2 regions of the Secundilactobacillus paracollinoides genome follow, and region 2 is predicted to be linked to the other one. Evidence: predicted binding sites of a transcription regulator. Region 2 holds the regulator's gene; the other holds the start of a gene.

Region 1 (9,494 bases), 1.1 Mb from region 2:
TGGCAGTTCAAGAGGACAACGACCTGCCCTTTAAATCAGTTAACCCGGGCGTCATGCATGCCTGTGGCCACGATGGCCACACCGCTTATCTGATGGTGCTTGCTAAGGCGTTGATTGAACTAAAGGATCAGCTGCACGGCAGTATCCGCATCGTTCACCAAAACGCTGAGGAAGTCTCCCCAGGTGGTGCTAAGGGCATGCTGGCAGCCGGCGTCCTCAACGGCGTGGCTAACGTGATCGGCCTGCACGTCATGAGCTCAATGCCTACCGGTTCCATAGGCTACCACCTGAATGAGACCCAGACTGGCCGGGCAAACTTCACCATCACCTTTACGGGCAAGGGTGGCCACGCGTCAATGCCGCACCTGTCAAACGACGCCATTGTTGCTGGCAGCTATTTTGTAACGGCGGTGCAGACGGTCGTTTCCCGGCGTATTGATCCCTTTGATACCGCTAGTGTGACGATTGGTTCCTTTGACGGTGCCGGCTCGTACAACGCCATCAAGGAAAGCGTCACGCTCAAGGGCGACGTTCGGGTAATGAAGGAGTCGACGCGGACAACCGTGCGCAACCAGATCGAACAAATTGCGCACGGCGTTGAAACGATGTTCGGGGTGAGCGCGGATATTGACTACGACGACAACTATCCGGTACTGGTCAATGATCCCGCTCTGACGACTCAGGTGACCGACAGCATTAAGGCTGCCAAGATTCCGGAGATCACCACTGTGTTTGACTGCGGTCCACAAGACCCTTCTGAGGATTTCGCCTACTTTGCGCAAGACACACCTAGCTGTTTCTTCTACGTCGGTTGTCAAACTGCGGACGGCGCTAACCACCCGCATCATAGTCCTGACTTTATGATGAATGAAGCCGCGCTGATCATTGCGGCGAAGGCTGCTGGGACGGCGGCGGTTGCATATTTGAGTGGTGATTAAATTAAAAACACCTGCTTATGAACTGCCGAGTTGGCTGTTCATAGACAGGTGTTTTTGTCTCAATTATTAAAGCTTCGTTTTCTAGGCATCATAGCGGAAACGCGCTCCGGAAAACAGAAAGCGGAGTGTAAGCCAACTCTGGCGAAAATGCCAGGGTCAGGCATTTCTGTGTGGTCCTCTGTCCTTGAGCCGAAACGCGCTCCGGAAAACAGAAAGCGGAGTGTAAGCCAACTCTGGCGAAAATGCCAGGTTCGGGCATTTCCGCCAGAGTTAGCTTACACTCCGCTTCCTACCGTTTTCCTCCACGCTCTATTTCTACATGCCGAATCTCCGAAATCATCATTGGTGCCTTCTCATTCATATAGATCATCTCATCCTGATACCCGGCCAATCGGCCCACAACATCGGGGTGGTACTCACCGTTTACGTCTAGATTATTGAGCTGAATACTGACCACGTTGCCGTTCGCAAACGCGTCCGCTAACAGGCTCGATATCGTTTCCATGGTCTGCTTGGGCTTTGCTGGGTAGGTCTTGGCCTCCTGCGCGGCCTGTTTCTTCAGGGCTGCCGTGTGGTCTGACAGGTAGAACCCCTGCCACTTTACAACGCCGCGGTCTTTATAGTAACGGTCAAAAAACAGTTGGACCCGCGCTGGGTCGTAGGGTGCTGGCTTATTCATCGGCTTCCTTCTTTCGTTGAATGATGCGCTGACTGACGGGCCACCGCTGCCCCGTGAAACCCACGTACTCAATGGTCAGCTGCGTGTGCTTGCGCAGGCCGGTAATAAGGCGTTCGAGGTAGCCGAGGTCGTAGTTCGAAACAGTGTGTAGCGGGACAGAGCGTAATCGTTGACCCTTTTTTTGGAAATTAAAAAAGAAATTGTACGTTTTATCGTAGACGTCGTCGGTCACCATTAGCCAATAACGCGTTTGCATTTTACGTTTAAACAGGTGGTCGATGCGTTCGGTAATCAGTTTGAGATCACTAGGCATAGGCATTACCGCCGTTATGACCACCGACAAGTGAGGCACGCTCAATCGCGGTTCCCCCTTTCAAGAGGCTGCTGGCATAGACAAGTTTCGTAAACCCAAATCGGTCACGAATCTGGTCAACGAGATGGTCGCTTTGATCACGCCTAATTTGTGGCCTTGGCGGTTCAAAAAAGGTCAGCTGCTGACTTTGCTTACTGTTCAACCGACTTGTGTACACCGCAATGTTGCGGATCGTTTGACCCTCCCACTGATATCGAAACATACTGATCAGGATCGCCACAATATCGTGATTCCGGTCGGTCGGTTCAATGCGTTTAGCCTGGTGAAACCCGCTGCGACCGTCCGCCTCACTGGCAGCATAAGAAAACCCAATCGCCAGTGAAATGCAGCTGGTCTGCTTGCGATGGTGCCGTAATCGCGATGCCACCTGCTCACCGATTTCCTTGATGACGGTCTCGATCTCCGCCTGCGTTTGGTAATCACGCGGCAACACCTGCGAGTTACCAATACTGGCCTCTTTTGGACCGCGACGCTCCCGAAGTTGCGAGTGGTCGATGCCCCAGGCTAACGCAAACAGTTGCATCCCGATCAACCCCATTTCCTGATTCAGCGCAAACGGATCATAGTGGGCAAGGTCCCACATACTATGGATGCCTAGCCGGTTCAGATGTTTTTCCGTGCGGTGGCCAATACTCCATACATCCGTCATGTTCTTGATCGGCCAAATCGTCTGATCAACCGTGTCGTACGTAATCTCACCCACTAAATCACGGTTGTGTTTCGCGTAAATGTCCAGGGCAATCTTCGCCTGGACGGGATTTTCACCAATGCCAATGGTGGTGTACAGTCCAAGTTCTTGTCGAACGGTCAACTGAATCTTTCGGGCAACTGCTTCTGGACTATCACCAAATAAGCGCCAAGAATGGGTCATGTCCAGAATCGATTCATCGATTGAATAGGGCAGCAGATCCTCATCGGCAACAAATCGGCGAAAAATATCATTAATTTGTAAATTACGTTTGATGTATAAATTCATCCGTGGCGGGACGACCATTAAGGCCGGATCTGTCGGCAGATCGTGCTGACGTGAAACATTGGCCTGCAGGTGGTAGCGTTTCTTAGCCTCCGGTGACGTGGCCAAGATCAACCCGCCATTGGTATTTTCCTGTTCACTCATCACGACTAACGGGACTTCCAGTGGATTTAACCCACGCATACTCGCTTCAACGCTGGCGTAAAAGGACTTATTGTCAATGAGAAAAAACACCCCATGTGGCTCATTGTCGTAGTTAATATCCATGATGCTCGCCTCGAACGTTTGTTTGGTTAACCCTATTATACAAACATGCGTTCGTTCTGGTCAAGTTAATTTTTTTAATGCCATGACTCAAAAATCCGGAAATAGTGACGGCACTCACTGAAATCAGTGCACTGACTCATCCTCAATAAACGATTCTTTTGACATCAAAAAAACGCCCGTCAATTCGACGAGGCGTTTTGGACGCTATTCATTAAAACTTGGTGTCTTAATTGCTAAATTTTCACTGATTGCACACAGCAGATCATCCAATTCACTGTCATTTTCAATCAATTCGCACATCATATCGATCGCATCATCGTGCACCCGTTTAAAGAACACGGGGGAGTAAGGCGTGATTGCCGTTTTCCCACTATACTTGCGCAGCAGCCACGCATTGTAGATGACCGTAAACCGGTACCCCTGCTCATAACCCATGCCCCACATATAGAACACGTCGCTGAGCAGAATGGGCAAGTGGCGCGCGTGCTGCCTGGTAACCTCAGCAACGTCTGTCTCAAGCCGACCGTGCCACTGACTATGCCGCATCGCAGTGACCTCATCAAATTTATCTTCAAAGTATTCAGCCACGCTGTCCATACCAGTAAAGTCTGGCACCCTGTTTTCTAAGGTGAGTTCATCCTGGATGGCAGCTCGGATACCATCCGAACCCCCTAATAGATAAACACAGCTTAACGGCGTTGTCCATCGACTAACTGGTTGCGTGGAGAGAAGTGCTAACTGCTGACTAACCTGTTCCTGAGCGTTACTGTGACGTCGTTGAAATACCAGTTCAAAATCTGCAACAAGGCCGTTTTCAGGGTACATCGTGACTCACTCCTTTGTCATTTAGTACCCTCATTCTACCCAGTTCGTCACCAGATTCAAGAATTGTCGATTCTGGATTTATCAAACATTATAAGGAACATTTGTTGATTATTTAACTGATGTTTTATTAACGACACGCGCTAATGAGTGAATGTCGTCAGGCGTTGTGCCGCAGCAACCGCCAATGATGCTGACACCGGCCGCTAACCACTGTGGCGCAAGGGATGCGAGCGTCGGTGTCTGATCATCCACTGACCAGGTTTGCGTCTCTGCGTCAAAGACCGCCCCGTTGTTGGGATACACAATAATTGGTTTTGTCGTCACCTGTTTGATTGTTGCCACCATGTCTAAAATATCGTCTGGCGCCAAACAATTAACACCGATAGCTTCGATCTGTGGGTGCGGTTCAAAGTAGGATACGGCTTCCCACAACGGCGTACCATCCCATAGGTTGCCCTGGTCGTCCACACTAAACGATAGCCAGGCCGTTTTATCAGGAAATTCACACTCCAGCAGTTCCGTTAACGCCTGTGTTTCAGTAAAGTTCGGTTGCGTTTCAAACGCAAATAGATCCACGCCGGCCGCTGCCAATAACTGCATCCGCTCCCGGTGAAATCGCTGATATTCCGGTATCGTTAGCGCGTAATTGCCGACTGACTTGCTTGGATCATCACTGTATTCCGCATACGGACCAACGCCGCCAGCAATCAGTAGCGGCCGTTCGCTTCCGCTGTCTGCTCGATAGGCATCCCGAGCCCGTTTTGCTAATTTAACGGTTGCTCGCACCAAGTGGCGGGCATCTGTCAAGGACATCCCTGCGTTGACTAAGGTTGGGATACTCGCTACAAAACTATCCGTTGTCGCAACACTAGCACCAGCTTCAAAGTACTGACGGTGAACCCCCTGTACTGCATTGGGAAATTTAGCCGCTGCCATCGCCGACCAGAGGGGACTCGTCGTGTCGATCCCCTGTTTGCTTAACTCGGTCGCCATGCCGCCATCAATTACCAAAGGTTGCTGATCCAACAGATTTACCATAAGCGCACCCCCGCGTTTGTTTTATGTGTTATCCATTCTTGCCCGCTATTCGCTGACAAGTGACCCTACTAACGATCAAAACAATTCTGGCTGTCCGTCACCTGCTATATTTGCCCCTATTATATCTTGAACTGGTGTTGGAAACGATTACAGTTTGATGTCATTATAAGAATTTACAATCATTTCTGGTACAAGCTCAAAAATGTACTTTGGCAGTATTAAGTGCCTTGTTTAACCAATCAAAAAGTCCGCAGCCAACAAGACTGCGAACTTTTCTTCATATATAATCGTTTCTGTCGCGCACTTCACTAACGCAACTCAAACTACCCTTCCATCCGCTGACCAACGATCATCTCGCTGTACCGGTAAGTCACCCATCCCGTGCGTTTATGGGTGACGAGTCGAGCGGGATTACCCACGGCGGTCATGTTGTCCGGCACATCCTTTAAAACGACTGCGCCGGCACCGACCTTACTGCGTCGACCCACCGAAATGGGACCGAGTATCTGGGCGTTAGCGCCAATGAATGCGCCTTGCCGAACGATTGGGTGCCGTCTGCCGTCAACCTCACTATCACGTGCGCCCAGCGTGACGCCGTGCAGAATCGTGACATCGTCTTCCACGATGGCCGTAGCACCGATCACCACGCCGGTGCCGTGGTCGATAAACACCCGTTTACCGATCTGCGCTTCCGGCGCAATGATCACGCCAGTCCGGTGCGTGCAATACCGACTGACCAGCGCTGCCAGAATGTAGCGGCCGTGCCCCGCTAGAAAATGAGCGATTCGGTGCCAGAACAACGCGTGCAGTCCCGGATAGGTCAGCAGCACTTCCCACAGGCTGTGCGCTGCGGGGTCACGCTTAAGAATGGCGCGTGCTGTCTGTAACATGGTCTTTCCCCTGTTGGACGCTGGTAAACCCGCGGTCAAGGTCAGCCAAAAGATCATTGCTGTCTTCGATGCCGACCGACAAGCGAATGAGCTCATCCTTGATACCGTTTTCCAACCGAATCTCACGTGGGATGGCCCCGTGCGTCATCAGTGCTGGAATCTCAATCAGGCTTTCCAGAGCGCCCAGACTCTCAGCTAACGTGATAACCTGCAAGTTTTCCACGAACTTCTTTGGATCTAACCCTGGTTGCAGTTCAAACGAGATCATGGCACCAAACCCGTGCATCTGCTTTTTTGCTACTTCATAATCGGGATTGTTCGGGTCGCCTGGGTAGTAGATCTTCGCAACGGATGGCTGGTCGCTGAGGTGGTCAAAGACCTTCTGGGCGTTAGCGAGGTGCGCCTGCATCCGGATGGCCAGCGTCTTCATCCCGCGTTGCAGCAACCAGGATTCCTGCGGTGCCAGGATGCTGCCGATGGCGTTTTGCAGGTACCCGATCCGTTCTGCGAGTTCTGGATCACGAACAACCACAACGCCGGCGATGACGTCAGAATGGCCGCCAAGGTACTTCGATGCGCTGTGTAAAACGATATCCACGCCCAGTTCCAACGGTCGCTGAACATATGGGGATGAGAAGGTGTTATCAATAATGCTCAGGAGTTCGTGGTTCTTCGCAATTTTTGCGACCGCGGCAATGTCCGTCACCTTCAACAACGGGTTCGTTGGGGTTTCCAGATAAATGGCCTTCGTTGCTGGGGTGATGGCAGCTTCCACCGCGTTAAGATCGCGAGTATCGACTACCGTAAAAGTCATGCCAAAGCGCTTCAGGACGCTATCGATCAGGCGGAACGTGCCACCGTACACATCGTTACCAACGATGAAGTGGTCGCCCGCCGAGAACATGGAGAAAACTGTATCAATAGCGGCTGACCCGGAAGCGAACGCAAAACCGGCAGTGCCGCCTTCAAGGTCGGCAATCAAGGCTTCCACAGCGTCCCGAGTTGGGTTGCCTGTCCGGGAGTATTCGTACTTGTTTTCACCGATTTTTTGCTGATGAAACGTTGAGGCCATGTAGATTGGAATCGACGTTGCGCCTGTTTCTGCATCTTCACTGATACCACCGTGTAATAATTTCGTTTCAAATTTCATAAGGTCATCCTCCATTTTTTGACTATTAAGCTTCTTTTTCGTAAATATGCTCGCTCATGTACCGTTCACTGCTGTCTGGGAAAACGGTCACGATGGTGCTGTTAGCTGGTAGTTCTTCGGCAACCTTCAGGCTGGCCGCCAAGGCTGCACCGCTGGAACTGCCGATAAATAATCCCTGTGTTGCCGCCATTTGGCGAACCTGTTCAAAGGCATCCGCGTCCGGAATCGTCAGCGTTTCATCAATGGTCACCTCCTGGAAAAACGGCGGAATGAATTCAACGCCGATACCCTCGGTACGATGACTGTGAGCAGGGCCGCCGTTTAAGATCGAGCCCTCTGGTTCAACGACGATGCTCTTCGTTTTGAGATTCTGCTCTTTCAGGTACTTGGCAATGCCGGCGAAGGTGCCGCCGCTGCCAGCACCCGCAACGAACGCGTCGATGCCTTGATCACCCAGATCAGCAATCAGTTCCGGCGCTAACGTGTGGTAGTACGTTGCTGGGTTCGCAGGGTTTTCAAACTGCATCGGCACGTAACTGTTTGGCGTATCAGCTGCAATCTCACGTGCTTTTTGAATGGCTTCTTTGATGCCGCCTTCGGAAGGAGTGTTGACGATGGTTGCTCCCAAAGCGCGCATCAACGTTTGTTTTTCGTAGCTGAACTTCTCTGGTACAACGAGAATCGTTGGCAAATGGTGCTGTTGTGCTGCCAAGGCAACACCAATGCCGGTATTGCCTGCCGTTGGTTCAATAATCGTTGTCTGGTCGTTGATTTTACCCTTGTCGATACCATCTTGAATCAGGTACTGTCCCAACCGGTCCTTGATGCTGCCACCGGGATTAAACATTTCCAGTTTGGCGTAAATATGACTGCCATTTGGGACGTCAATTGGGAGTTCAAGTAACGGTGTGTTGCCAATAAGTTGTGACACGCTTTGAATGATCATCGGTTTTCTTCCTTCCTGAAACTACAAAAAGGGCGCGGAATTCGAAATGAATTCTCGCGCCCTTAGTCCATGTCTAGCCTGAGCTAGCAGGACTTTTCGGATACACTACCCTCAAAAAGTCAATGCTTAACAGGCCGAACATCGCCAAAAACGCGACATCCGACAACAGTTATTTTGTACTGCACTGAACGTAAATTGAGTCATCGTGTAACCTCCTGTAATTTGATGGCTTAAATATAACTGGAATTGTTTAGAAAGTCAAACAATATTTCCTGAATGAATTTTTAAAAAACGCCTTCTTTCTATAAAGGCCTTCAGTAAAAAATTTCAAAATAATCACTCAAAAACACATTTAACCAAAAGTCAAAATGAGTTGTTTAGGTGTTTTTAAGTAAAAAATGGTCAATTTTCAGAGCCAAATTGTGATTTGTTTTTCAATTTTAGCCTAACCTTTTTAACTTATATCATCCCTCTTTTTTACTTATTGTTCATCCGTGATGTCAAGCATACCGGTGTTCGTTGACTAACGATTGAAGATACAACTAAAAATCGTGTCCAGCACTGGTACAACAACGCTCACTTGCAAACAGCCAAATTTTAATTCACTGTTTTTTCAGCATTGAAAAGGGTTTCTTTGATGTGCTAGTATTGGTTTGATAACGAAACTAACTGGAGACGACACCCATTAAAAATAATTTAAGAGATCGTTTAATTGGTCTAGTCGTGGGGCTGCTGCTAAATGCCTCCGGGAACGCTCTAGCCGTTTCAGCAAATATGGGAAGTGGTCTATGGACCGCTTCCGCCGTAAACCTGAGTCACTGGCTCGGGGTCAACATCGGGGTCATTCTCATGATCATCGGTGTGTTGAATACACTCACAAATCAAGTCCTCATTCGTCATTTGGACATTCCACGGATGGTCGGTGAAATCATCTATGCCATGTTTTTCAGTTACTTTGTTTCCTTCTTCGTGTCCTTTTTTGATGCGATGGGCGTTGGTGGTCTGAACATTTTCTGGCGTGCCCTGTTAAGTATTGGCGGCATCATCGTTTTCTGTATTGGGATTTCCCTCTATCAACGCGCAAATATCGTGATGCACCCCAATGATGACACAACAAATATTCTGCGGTTCCTGTATCTTAAAGGGAATGCAACGGCATCTCAATTGATTGATTTTATTCCACCGTTGATTGCCATCATTATTGCGTTTATTTTCACTCATGAAATCTTGTCAGTGAATATCGGGACCATCTGCTCAATCATCGGAAATGGCTTCTTCATTGCGATGTCAGACAAATTGGTATGGCCGCATTTGAAGCACAATTTCAGGACAAAACAGGCAGTAAATGGTTAACTCAACATGATCATTTTTTTAGAACACATCGGCTCATGCAGACCGATGTGTTTTTTAATTGC
Region 2 (9,494 bases):
ACAGCCGCGGCCAGAACAATGGCGCTGATAAAGTGGCGCCAATAGGGTTTCGCAAATCCGATCAGTTTGCCGACGATTCGAAACTGTTCCTTAATGGGCAGTGAGGTCGCCCACGCCGACTTGCGTTTTGTTTTCTTCATCACTCTTCCCCCCTAACCTTTAACTGCAAGGCTTGCCGGTCAAACATTTGCCGGTACCAGCCGTTGCTTGCCATCAAGGACTCATGATCACCACGTTCAACAACGCGGCCGCCATCCATCACAATGATCTCATCAGCATGCATCACCGAACTCAACCGGTGTGCCGCAATAATGGTGGTCTTATGTTGTCGTTCCTGCCGCAGTTGGCCCAGAATTTGGCTTTCCGTCTCGGCATCAACAGCTGACAGGGCATCATCTAAAATCAGGAGTTCCGGATCGATCATCAACGCGCGGGCAACCGCCAATCGCTGACGCTGACCACCAGAAAGCGAAATCCCATCTTCACCGACCTGCGTGTCATAGCCGTCCGGAAACTGGCTGATCTGGTGCGCCAGGTCGCTCTTTTCAGCAGCGGTTTCAACTTCTGCCATCGACGCGTCAGGGCGCGCAAAGGCAATGTTTTCTCGAACTGAATCAGAAAACATAAAACTGTCTTGCGGCACGTACCCAATCGCTGGCAAGTACGCATCTAACTGGTAATCGCGAACATCGTCACCGGCCATGATGATCCGGCCCTGGTAGTGTTCAAACTGTCGCAAGATCAACCGCATAATGGTGGACTTTCCAGAGCCGACCCGGCCAACGATTCCAAGTGTCTGCCCCTCTTTTACCGTAAAGGCTACATCGGTTAAACTCGGATGGTCATCACCTGGATATTGAAACTGTTGAATATCAAACGTTAAATCGCCCTGAGGCGCAGTTTGCCGCCCACTTTCACCGTCGCTCACTGCCGGGACTTCGTTCAATAAATGCATCACACGGTCATAACTGGCATTCCCACGTTCAAGTGTGTTAAACAGCATTCCAACTGCAAAAATCGGCCAGACCATCATGGCCAGATAGGTGATAAACGTCACGAGATTTCCAATCGTAATCGTCCCGTGAACGACAAGTGACCCGCCAATCACAATGGTTGCAACGTATGCCAGCGCAATGATCAGTGTTGTCAATGGATCAAACATGGCGTCTAATCGGTTCACCCGCCGATTCACGTTGATGGTTTCATCCACCTGATGATTAAAGTCAGCCATATCTTCTCGCTCTTGGCCTAAACTTTTAATAACCTTGATACCCGTAATACTTTCCTGGGCTTTGTTGTTGAGTCGTGAAAACGCAGCTTGTGACTCCCGAAAGGCAATGTTCATCTTTTGGCCAAGATAAAATGCCATGACTGCCAATAGCGGAAATGGCAGGACCGCAATTAAGGTCAAGCGCCAATTAACCAGTGTCATCATTGCAATTAGCGTTGTGCCACCAGTAATGATGGAATCCGCAAACTGTAAAATCCCACCACCAGCAACCCGTTGAATTGCCTGCAAGTCGTTGGTTGCACGGGCCATCAGATCTCCCGTACGGTATTTTTGATAAAATGTTTGGTCCATCACCATGTAATGTTTAAATAGCCGCGTCCGCAGCAAGCGTTCAAGTTCAGCCGCAGCACCCCAGATAGCGGTCCGCCACATGTAGCGGGTCACGTACTGGCCAATGGCTGCCACTACAAGAATAGCTAAATAGATGAGTAATCGCCGCACCGTCAGCCGATGGTCGTTGATGGCGTCGACCACCATCCCGATCAATCGTGGCGGAATAATCGCAAATAAAGCGGTCAACAGTAACCCTAAAACGCCAATTAAGTATGTCCGACGCTCCCGCTTAAAATACCACCCTAGTTTTCGAAAAATACCCCTGGTGTTCTTTCTTACCTCTCATTTCCAATAATCACTTGACTCACATAGAACTAGCGTATCACAGTCTTTAAAAATATACTTAAACAACATCTTGACCCTATCCTGTTAAAAAATAGCAGCCTTTTAAACGCAAACAACTTTAAAACTGTTAATTCTGGAAACTACTAGCCCTTGATAACCTAGGCATGAAACAAAGACGCAATCGGCAATATAAGGCACCTAACACCAAAATCCAACTTGGGTCGGGATTTCAATCTTAGGTGCCATAGACGCTGCGCGAAAATTTTTTCCCGCGTCCAAAATAAAGAGTCAGGACCCGAATACCGGTCCTGACTCAATTATCGACTTATTTTTTACTTGTGTCTTGTTGTTTCATGCTGTTCATCATCTGACGCAGCTTCTTTTCAGACGGGCGTTGTCCCATCTGCATCATCATCGTCCGAAGTTGATCTTCGTTAAATGGCGGGTTTTCTTTGATGTACTTTTCCATGTAGCGCCGTGCGCCAAATAACCCACCGGCAAGACCAACGATCAGTGCGATTGCAACGATCAATATCCAAATACCAGTTGACAAGCGGATGTGCCTCCTTTTTTAAAACTTCCTTAAACAATATTACACAATTCCGCCTGAAATGAAAAGCGGTTCTGGAAAGTTCTCAAAATTTAGTCACGTAAGCCCTTTTTGCGTTGGATTTTTTGGACCTTTTCCGGTGTGACTTCTTTACCCGCCTTATCGAAAACCCGAACCATTTCGATCTGACTCTTAAAGGATTCACGGAACTTCTCTAAATAGCGTTTTCGTAGTTTTTTGCGTTCGATTTCTTCAACTTCAGTAAGCTCGTCTTCCTTGGCCTTCTTAGCCAACTCATTGATCCGAGCAATTAATTTTTTCATTTCATCATCTGCCATATGATCACTCCTTACACGCAGTTTCATATTCTACCAGCATTTGACCGATTTAACAATTGAAATGCCCCCCGATTCTGCCAGAAGTTAACCGTATTTGCCATAACCGAACGTTTGTTTGAAGTTGAATGGGTTTCATGGTACAATAAACACAATAAAACAACGAACTTTCGAGGTAAACTCATGACAAAATCTTCAGAGACAAAACAACTCTCCATTTTGCAATATATTTATGACCAAACACAGGAACACGGATACCCGCCGACCGTTAGAGAAATCGGGGAAGCTGTTGGCCTTAGCTCAACATCGACCGTCCACGGCCACATTGCCCGCCTCACCAAAAAGGGGTACCTCATTAAAGACCCGACCAAGCCCCGGGCACTAGAAGTCACCGATATGGGGATCGACGCACTAGGTATCCAACTGACCCCAACAAAGATTCCAGTGCTTGGTACCGTTACTGCTGGACAGCTAATCTTGGCCGTCCAAGAAGCAGTGGACTACTTCCCCATTCCTGACGAACTTGAAGACGAGGCCAGTGACCTCTTTATGCTGACGATTCGCGGGGAGTCAATGATCAACGATGCTATTTTAAATGGCGATAAGGTCATCGTTAAAAAACAATCAGGCGCAGATAATGGCGACATTGTCATCGCCATGACTGAGGATAATGAAGCGACCTGCAAGCGGTTCTACAAAGAAAAGAATTACTACCGTCTGCAACCGGCAAACGACACCATGGCGCCCATTATTTTGGACAGTGTCACCATTTTGGGTAAGGTCATTGGCGTTTATCGTGACCACATTCAATAAATTGACTTACACCTTAAAAAGACCCTAGCCATCGTTTGACGGCTAGAGTCTTTTTTACTGTCTTAATTATGCTTGCCGATCAACGTACTGGCGCTGGTCATGCCTGATGCCGGTCAACACGAATCTGGCATCATCAGCTCGGGTATCTAACAACACGTCATGCGCGGGCAACTGCTGCTGAAATTGTTGTTCGTATGCTGCCACGGAACATTCACGACGCTGTTTAAAGTAGGCGTCAAACCAATTCCGCAAGTTTAACTGTGGCGTATCCTGAACCAACGTACCGCTATAGAACTCACCCTCAGCACCGGAACCATAGCTGAATAACCCGATCCGGTCGCCCGCCGTTAATTCAGCATTAGCGAGTAACGAGATTAAACTTAAATATAATGACCCTGTGTAGAGATTACCGACCCGCCGGTTATAGGCACGACTCGCTTCAAAGTTTGCCTTTAATATTGCTTGTTGTTGCTCACTAGCCTCAGGCAAGACTGCTCGTAACCCCTTCAATCCCATCTTTGTAAATGGCAAATGATAGGTCAGTGCTGTAAAGTCCGCAATCGTTCGGCCAGTTTGTGCACAGTAGTCGTGGAAGACCGCCTTGAAAAAATCGACATAAATGTTTTCCGAATAACGTCCATCTACTAGGGCTTCCGTCCGGTATAATGGCCGCCAAAAGTCCATGACGTCTTCAGAACGAAAACTAGTCGCATCATCAAGCGCCAAAATTTGTGGGTCAGCCGCAATCGTCATGGCCACTGCCCCACCACCCTGGGTCACTTCACCAGGCGTATTTAAACCGTAACGCGCAATGTCGGCGCCAATAACGAGCACTTGTTTATCCGGATTGGCCCGGACGAAATCCTTGGCTGTTTGCACACCAAAGGTCGCCCCATAACAAGCCTGCTTGACCTCAATCGCTCTGATCTGGTCTGGCAGCTGTAACAACCGTTTCACATACATCGCTGCCGATTTTGAATGGTCAATACCCGACTCCGTGCCAAAAATCACCATTGCGATCTTATCGCGATTATCGTCTGTTATGATCTGGCTGGCTGCACTCGCCGCCATAGTCACAACATCTTGGGTAACTGGAATCACAACCTGCTCACTCTGGCCGATCCCAATGAGATACTTATTGGGATCTTCATTGCGGGCCTGCGCCAACGCTGTCAGGTCTAAATACTGGTTTGGGGCATAAAAGCCAATCTGATCAATTCCTACTTGCATGTTCTGTGCTCCTTTAATCTAATTGTCCATATCCTAAATAATGATAATTATAATCCATTCCGTGCGTATAAAGCGCAAATGCTGCCTCTCGTTCATCCGCAAATGTCACAACTATGGCTGGGGTCGCCCATGACGAATACCCCCAAAACACGGTGTCATCATAATCGTAGCTGTCATTGGGCCGCCGATGAAAGCCCTGGGTGACATCCCAAACGGTCCCGTGGGTGCGCACCCAGTCTTCAGCCAGACCAGCCTTAACTTCTAATAATTGCTCTGAATTATCATTGACCAGCGTGTATAACCGACGCCAATCAATTTGCCAGTCATGCAAGTGCGGCCTATCCTGTGAGTTGCTATATACAGATGACTGTGAGATTACGTTTAATTGAATTGGTGTTAACTCTGAAAACCGCATTCGTTTTCCTCCCGAATCGCGACTTGTAATGTCAGCTCACCATGCTAGAATAACTTTAACACTTAATGTGAGGATGTGTCCTGTGAGACTTCTAACTTCAAACACTTATAATATTTTAATTGCTGTTTTAATCATCGTCTGCGGGCTAGTTGGTGCGCACTATGTAGAACAGTCTTCACTGCGGCACTGGTTGCGCGCGTTATCGCTTGTAGCTGCCGTCTTCCTTGTTTTTATCGGAGCGGTTTGGCTTGGATTAGTTGTGACCTACAACGGGTTTAACCCCATCGTCAATTAAACAAGTGTCAGACTTTAATCCAAATCACTTGTTAATGAAAGCGTCATTATATTAAATTTAGAGTGTGTGTAGCGATTACACAACCAATTTGAGAATGTTGAGGTGTTCAATTTAAAAAGTACAAAAGTACGTGTCATTGCTAACGGTGGCCTAACTGGCGACACTGTTAACCAACTTACCAATGAATTATCAAAGTTTACCTTTAAGATTATGCTCAAGTATAACGGTACCACCACTATCGCTAACAGCAGTTTGGGTGTCATGAGTCTGGGTGTTCCAGCTGATGCCGAAGTTGAGATCAGCGTTGAAGGTGACGATGCGCAGCTACAAGAAGTCATCACGGCATTAACTGACAAGCAATTCGTCAAGACACTTTAAGCACTCGCATTCGCTAACCGTATTGGAGGGATCACGTTGAATCAATACACTATTAACTTTAGTAATCGTGTGACGCACGAAACGGTCACCATTTCGTACAAGATTATTTTGGCCGATCCCGAAGAACACAAAAGTATCACCCAAGTCGGCAGCGTCTCCTACCAACGGTTCGCCTCACAGCATATTTTCTTTCAGTCTGGCCAACCAGCGCTCAACCTCATCCGTGATATTGACGACGCGATGGACGCGGACAAATACCGTCTCGCTACGATCAATTTTGCTTCCAGCGAAGATGAACACGTTCTAAAAGTCCCCTCGAAGGAAGCAATCGTTCAAGTTGTCGCTGAACATCAGGGTGACTCACCACAGATCAAGGTCGCGCACCAACTGCTCCTTGGCTAATTCAAATAGGAGGCTGTAACTTATGGCAGATGCCAGCTTTGAAACAACGTACAGTACCTTTATCGATGCCTTTACAAAGCTCGATTATGATCAACAGCAACAGGTTCTTCAAGCCCTTAATGAGTTGTCGGCAGCAAGAAAGAACCGTCATTAAATTAATTGTATATAGCAATAGTGAAAAAGGCTGGTATTCCTGATACCAGCCTTTTTCCTTTTATTAGCAATACTCACCGCAATAACCATCAAGCAATTATTATCGTTATCTTGCGTTGAAGCGTATACTGAACATAAAGGGAGGTCCTCATTACCATGACCGAAGAACCAAAGAAATCGACCTTTAAAAAAATCGCACGAGGCGTTCGTGGCACCTGTCCACAATGTCGCCGTCCAATGACAATCTATCACGGCATCAACCACTGTCCTTCATGTGGCTATATTTTTAAATCTAATTTTGACCCTAAATAACCACCTAAAAATGATCCAGCTGACACCCCTTTTGGCCGTCGAGCTGGATCATTTTTGAGTCTTATTTTTTAGCTTTAGTCACGACTACACGGTATCCTGGTGGGCAATGTGAAAAGCTGCTTATTGGTTGTCCCTGCTGTTGGTTACGCCTCCGGATCTTCTTGCGCATTGACCACCAGCACCCGAACAGTGGCGTGGCGCACCACATAGGCAGTGGTCGATCCAATGAGTAACCGATTGATTGCATCCGCCCCCGATTTACCAATCACGATCAGATCAATGTCTTCACTCTGACAATAATCCACAATGACATTTTTCGGGATACCCGTTTTGATCACACTCGTTGTCTGAATACCGGCCTTATCAGTGATTGCCCGTCCTTGAGCGAGTAATCTTTCTGCCCGCTCACGATAATCTTTTGTAATATCTGTTGCAATGCTCCCTGACGCTGCAATCCAGTTACTATTGTTCACCACTGTCAGTAACGTTAGTTTCGCGCCAAAAACACGACTTAGTTCAATAGCTTCTTGAAGCGCCTGATTTGAATTTGCACTGCCATCTAAGGGGACCAAAATGTGTTGATACATTATCATGACTCCTTTCGGTAGGTACTGCCGCCGGGTGTCTGTTCTCGCTGTTTCATCCTATAGTGTTATTATCACCAAATAATGCCAGAATAGCAATGTAAATGCCCACGTTTTCATCCCATTATTTTCCCAATTTGGAACACTATCGCCAACGAGAAAAACAGACAGTTATTAGTAAACTGTCTCGTTTATGAAATTTTCATCATCTCGAGTCATTAACGCTAGCAATTCCGCTCAGAATCAGTTACATTAGAGCATGTGATTTCTTTGCAAAGGAGTGTTTACAAATGCAATTAACAAAAGCAACCATCGCCGATTTAGACAATATCGTGGCGATTTTAAGTGACGGGCGTGATCAGCTCGCGGAAAAAGGTGTCGACCAGTGGCAGGGGGACTACCCTTCCGCTGACCAAATCACTGACGACATCAATCACGGCTTTGCATATCTTGCCCATGCCGACGATAACCAAACAGTTGGGGCGATCGCAATCGTCACAGCACCAGACCATTCATACGATACCATGACGGGCGACTGGCTGAATCATAACGACAACTACCTGGTGATTCACCGGGTCGCTATCCATTCAAACCACGGTGGCAAAGGCTATGCAACGCAACTATTTGAAAGTGTGATCAGTCACGTTGAGGCCAACCACCCTGAAATCGATAGTATTCGCATTGATACCCACGCCGATAATAAGGCCATGCAACACCTGATCGATAAAATGAACTTCACTAAAGTCGGTGAAATTTACGGCGTCTATCACAAGGATGATATTAGTTACGTATATGAACGACTGACGTCTAATCCAAAAACGATGCCCCATGCCAGCTAAATTCACCACCAACGTCTGAGAGATGATCTCAGACGTTTTTTTATGCACATATTCTTTTGATGACACAAAAAAAGCCCATTCCCTCACGGGAATCGACATCTTTTGGTAGTTGAGAATAAGTACGTTCGTACTGGAAAGTATGCTGACAAGAATACACCCAATAAATTTATTTGTAAACAATTTGTACGATAATTTTCGACTTTTAAAGCGCTATCATCTTGTTTTTTGGCAATATTAACTTTTGTGTTGGCAAAACAACTCGCCGAATCCCTTTTTTCAACCCATGCTAAATAAAAAGCGCGCCCACCACACCGGTGAACACGCTTAACCATTTATTTACCTAACATGAGTCCCATTGTACTCAAGTTATTATGTCATTTTATGCCGGTTTCTACTAAATTTCAAGAGGTGTTTTGTACTGGTATTGCCAGTTGAGACAGTATTTCAATCAAGCCGTACTTTGCCTAATAGAATGCTGATTTAAGCTTGTTTTAAGGCCATCGAAGTTATTATAATAGTGACAATCACTAATCACTAAACTGAACTTAAATATCGCTATAGGTGTGTTCACTTCAACAATATTGCTATCAACAGTGCTATTCTTGAACCGCATCTAGGCAAAAGGATGCGTAATATGACCGAAAAAATAATTATGCCTGCCGTGGCAGACGACCTCACCGACCATTACCTGACAAAGCAGGGCTTTGAAGTCTTGACCGTTGACAATCCAGACGCAGAAAATATCCTAGCGACTGCTCCGGACGCTGCCGCCGTCATGATGATCAGCAATAAAATTCCCAATTCGTTGTACGATAAAATGCCCAACTTAAAAATTCTCGCTCGGCGCGGTGTTGGGTACGACAATATTGACGTCGCATTTGCTGCGAAAAAAGGGGTTTGGGTAACGAATACGCCCGGTGCCAACGCTGTCAGTGTTGCTGAGGCTGCTGTTCTGGATATCATGCTGATGGCCCGGCAATTCGATGCCATTTCAAAAAAAACTGCGCGCCGGCGACTGGACTGGTGGTTACCACATCATGGGGCATGATTTAATTGGGGCAACAGTTGGTATTGTTGGTTACGGCCATATCGGTCAAGCAGTCGCCAAAATTTTAAGCAGTTTTGGCGTTACCGTTTTGATCTATAACCGGACCCACTACGAGACCGCCTATGGCGAATATGTCGACTGGGACACCCTCTTTAAGACAGCCGACTTTGTAACCCTTCACCTCGCAGCTGTCCCAGAAACGACGAAAATCATCAACGCGGAAACACTCGC

The links. The regulator LexA, encoded in region 2, represses DNA repair genes until DNA is damaged. The targets are predictions, from matches to a motif close to CNAACANNTGTTNG.
Region 1: the regulator LexA is predicted to act here: its motif matches at 3,242-3,255, upstream of AYR61_RS06075 (Y-family DNA polymerase).

The regions. Positions count from the first base shown of each region.
Region 1 covers NZ_CP014912.1:1,444,380-1,453,873, reverse strand. Annotated here, with positions in the region: gene AYR61_RS06090 (amidohydrolase) at 1-938, shown strand, start outside; gene AYR61_RS06085 (hypothetical protein) at 1,228-1,617, opposite strand; gene AYR61_RS06080 (hypothetical protein) at 1,610-1,930, opposite strand; gene AYR61_RS06075 (Y-family DNA polymerase) at 1,923-3,230, opposite strand; gene AYR61_RS06070 (hypothetical protein) at 3,435-4,055, opposite strand; gene mmuM (homocysteine S-methyltransferase) at 4,164-5,093, opposite strand; gene epsC (serine O-acetyltransferase EpsC) at 5,417-5,983, opposite strand; gene AYR61_RS06055 (trans-sulfuration enzyme family protein) at 5,955-7,133, opposite strand; gene AYR61_RS06050 (PLP-dependent cysteine synthase family protein) at 7,159-8,079, opposite strand; gene AYR61_RS06045 (hypothetical protein) at 8,854-9,432, shown strand.
Region 2 covers NZ_CP014912.1:2,540,043-2,549,536, reverse strand. Annotated here, with positions in the region: gene AYR61_RS11115 (ABC transporter ATP-binding protein) at 1-140, opposite strand, end outside; gene AYR61_RS11110 (ABC transporter ATP-binding protein) at 140-1,882, opposite strand; gene AYR61_RS11105 (YneF family protein) at 2,235-2,468, opposite strand; gene AYR61_RS11100 (DUF896 domain-containing protein) at 2,552-2,797, opposite strand; gene lexA (transcriptional repressor LexA) at 2,978-3,607, shown strand; gene AYR61_RS11090 (hydroxymethylglutaryl-CoA synthase) at 3,674-4,837, opposite strand; gene AYR61_RS11085 (hypothetical protein) at 4,851-5,252, opposite strand; gene AYR61_RS15210 (hypothetical protein) at 5,335-5,547, shown strand; gene AYR61_RS11080 (HPr family phosphocarrier protein) at 5,650-5,925, shown strand; gene AYR61_RS11075 (hypothetical protein) at 5,962-6,327, shown strand; gene AYR61_RS15720 (hypothetical protein) at 6,350-6,481, shown strand; gene AYR61_RS14960 (50S ribosomal protein L4) at 6,637-6,792, shown strand; gene AYR61_RS11070 (universal stress protein) at 6,936-7,379, opposite strand; gene AYR61_RS11065 (GNAT family N-acetyltransferase) at 7,667-8,215, shown strand; gene AYR61_RS14955 (Rossmann-fold NAD(P)-binding domain-containing protein) at 8,850-9,263, shown strand; gene AYR61_RS15715 (NAD(P)-dependent oxidoreductase) at 9,253-9,494, shown strand, end outside.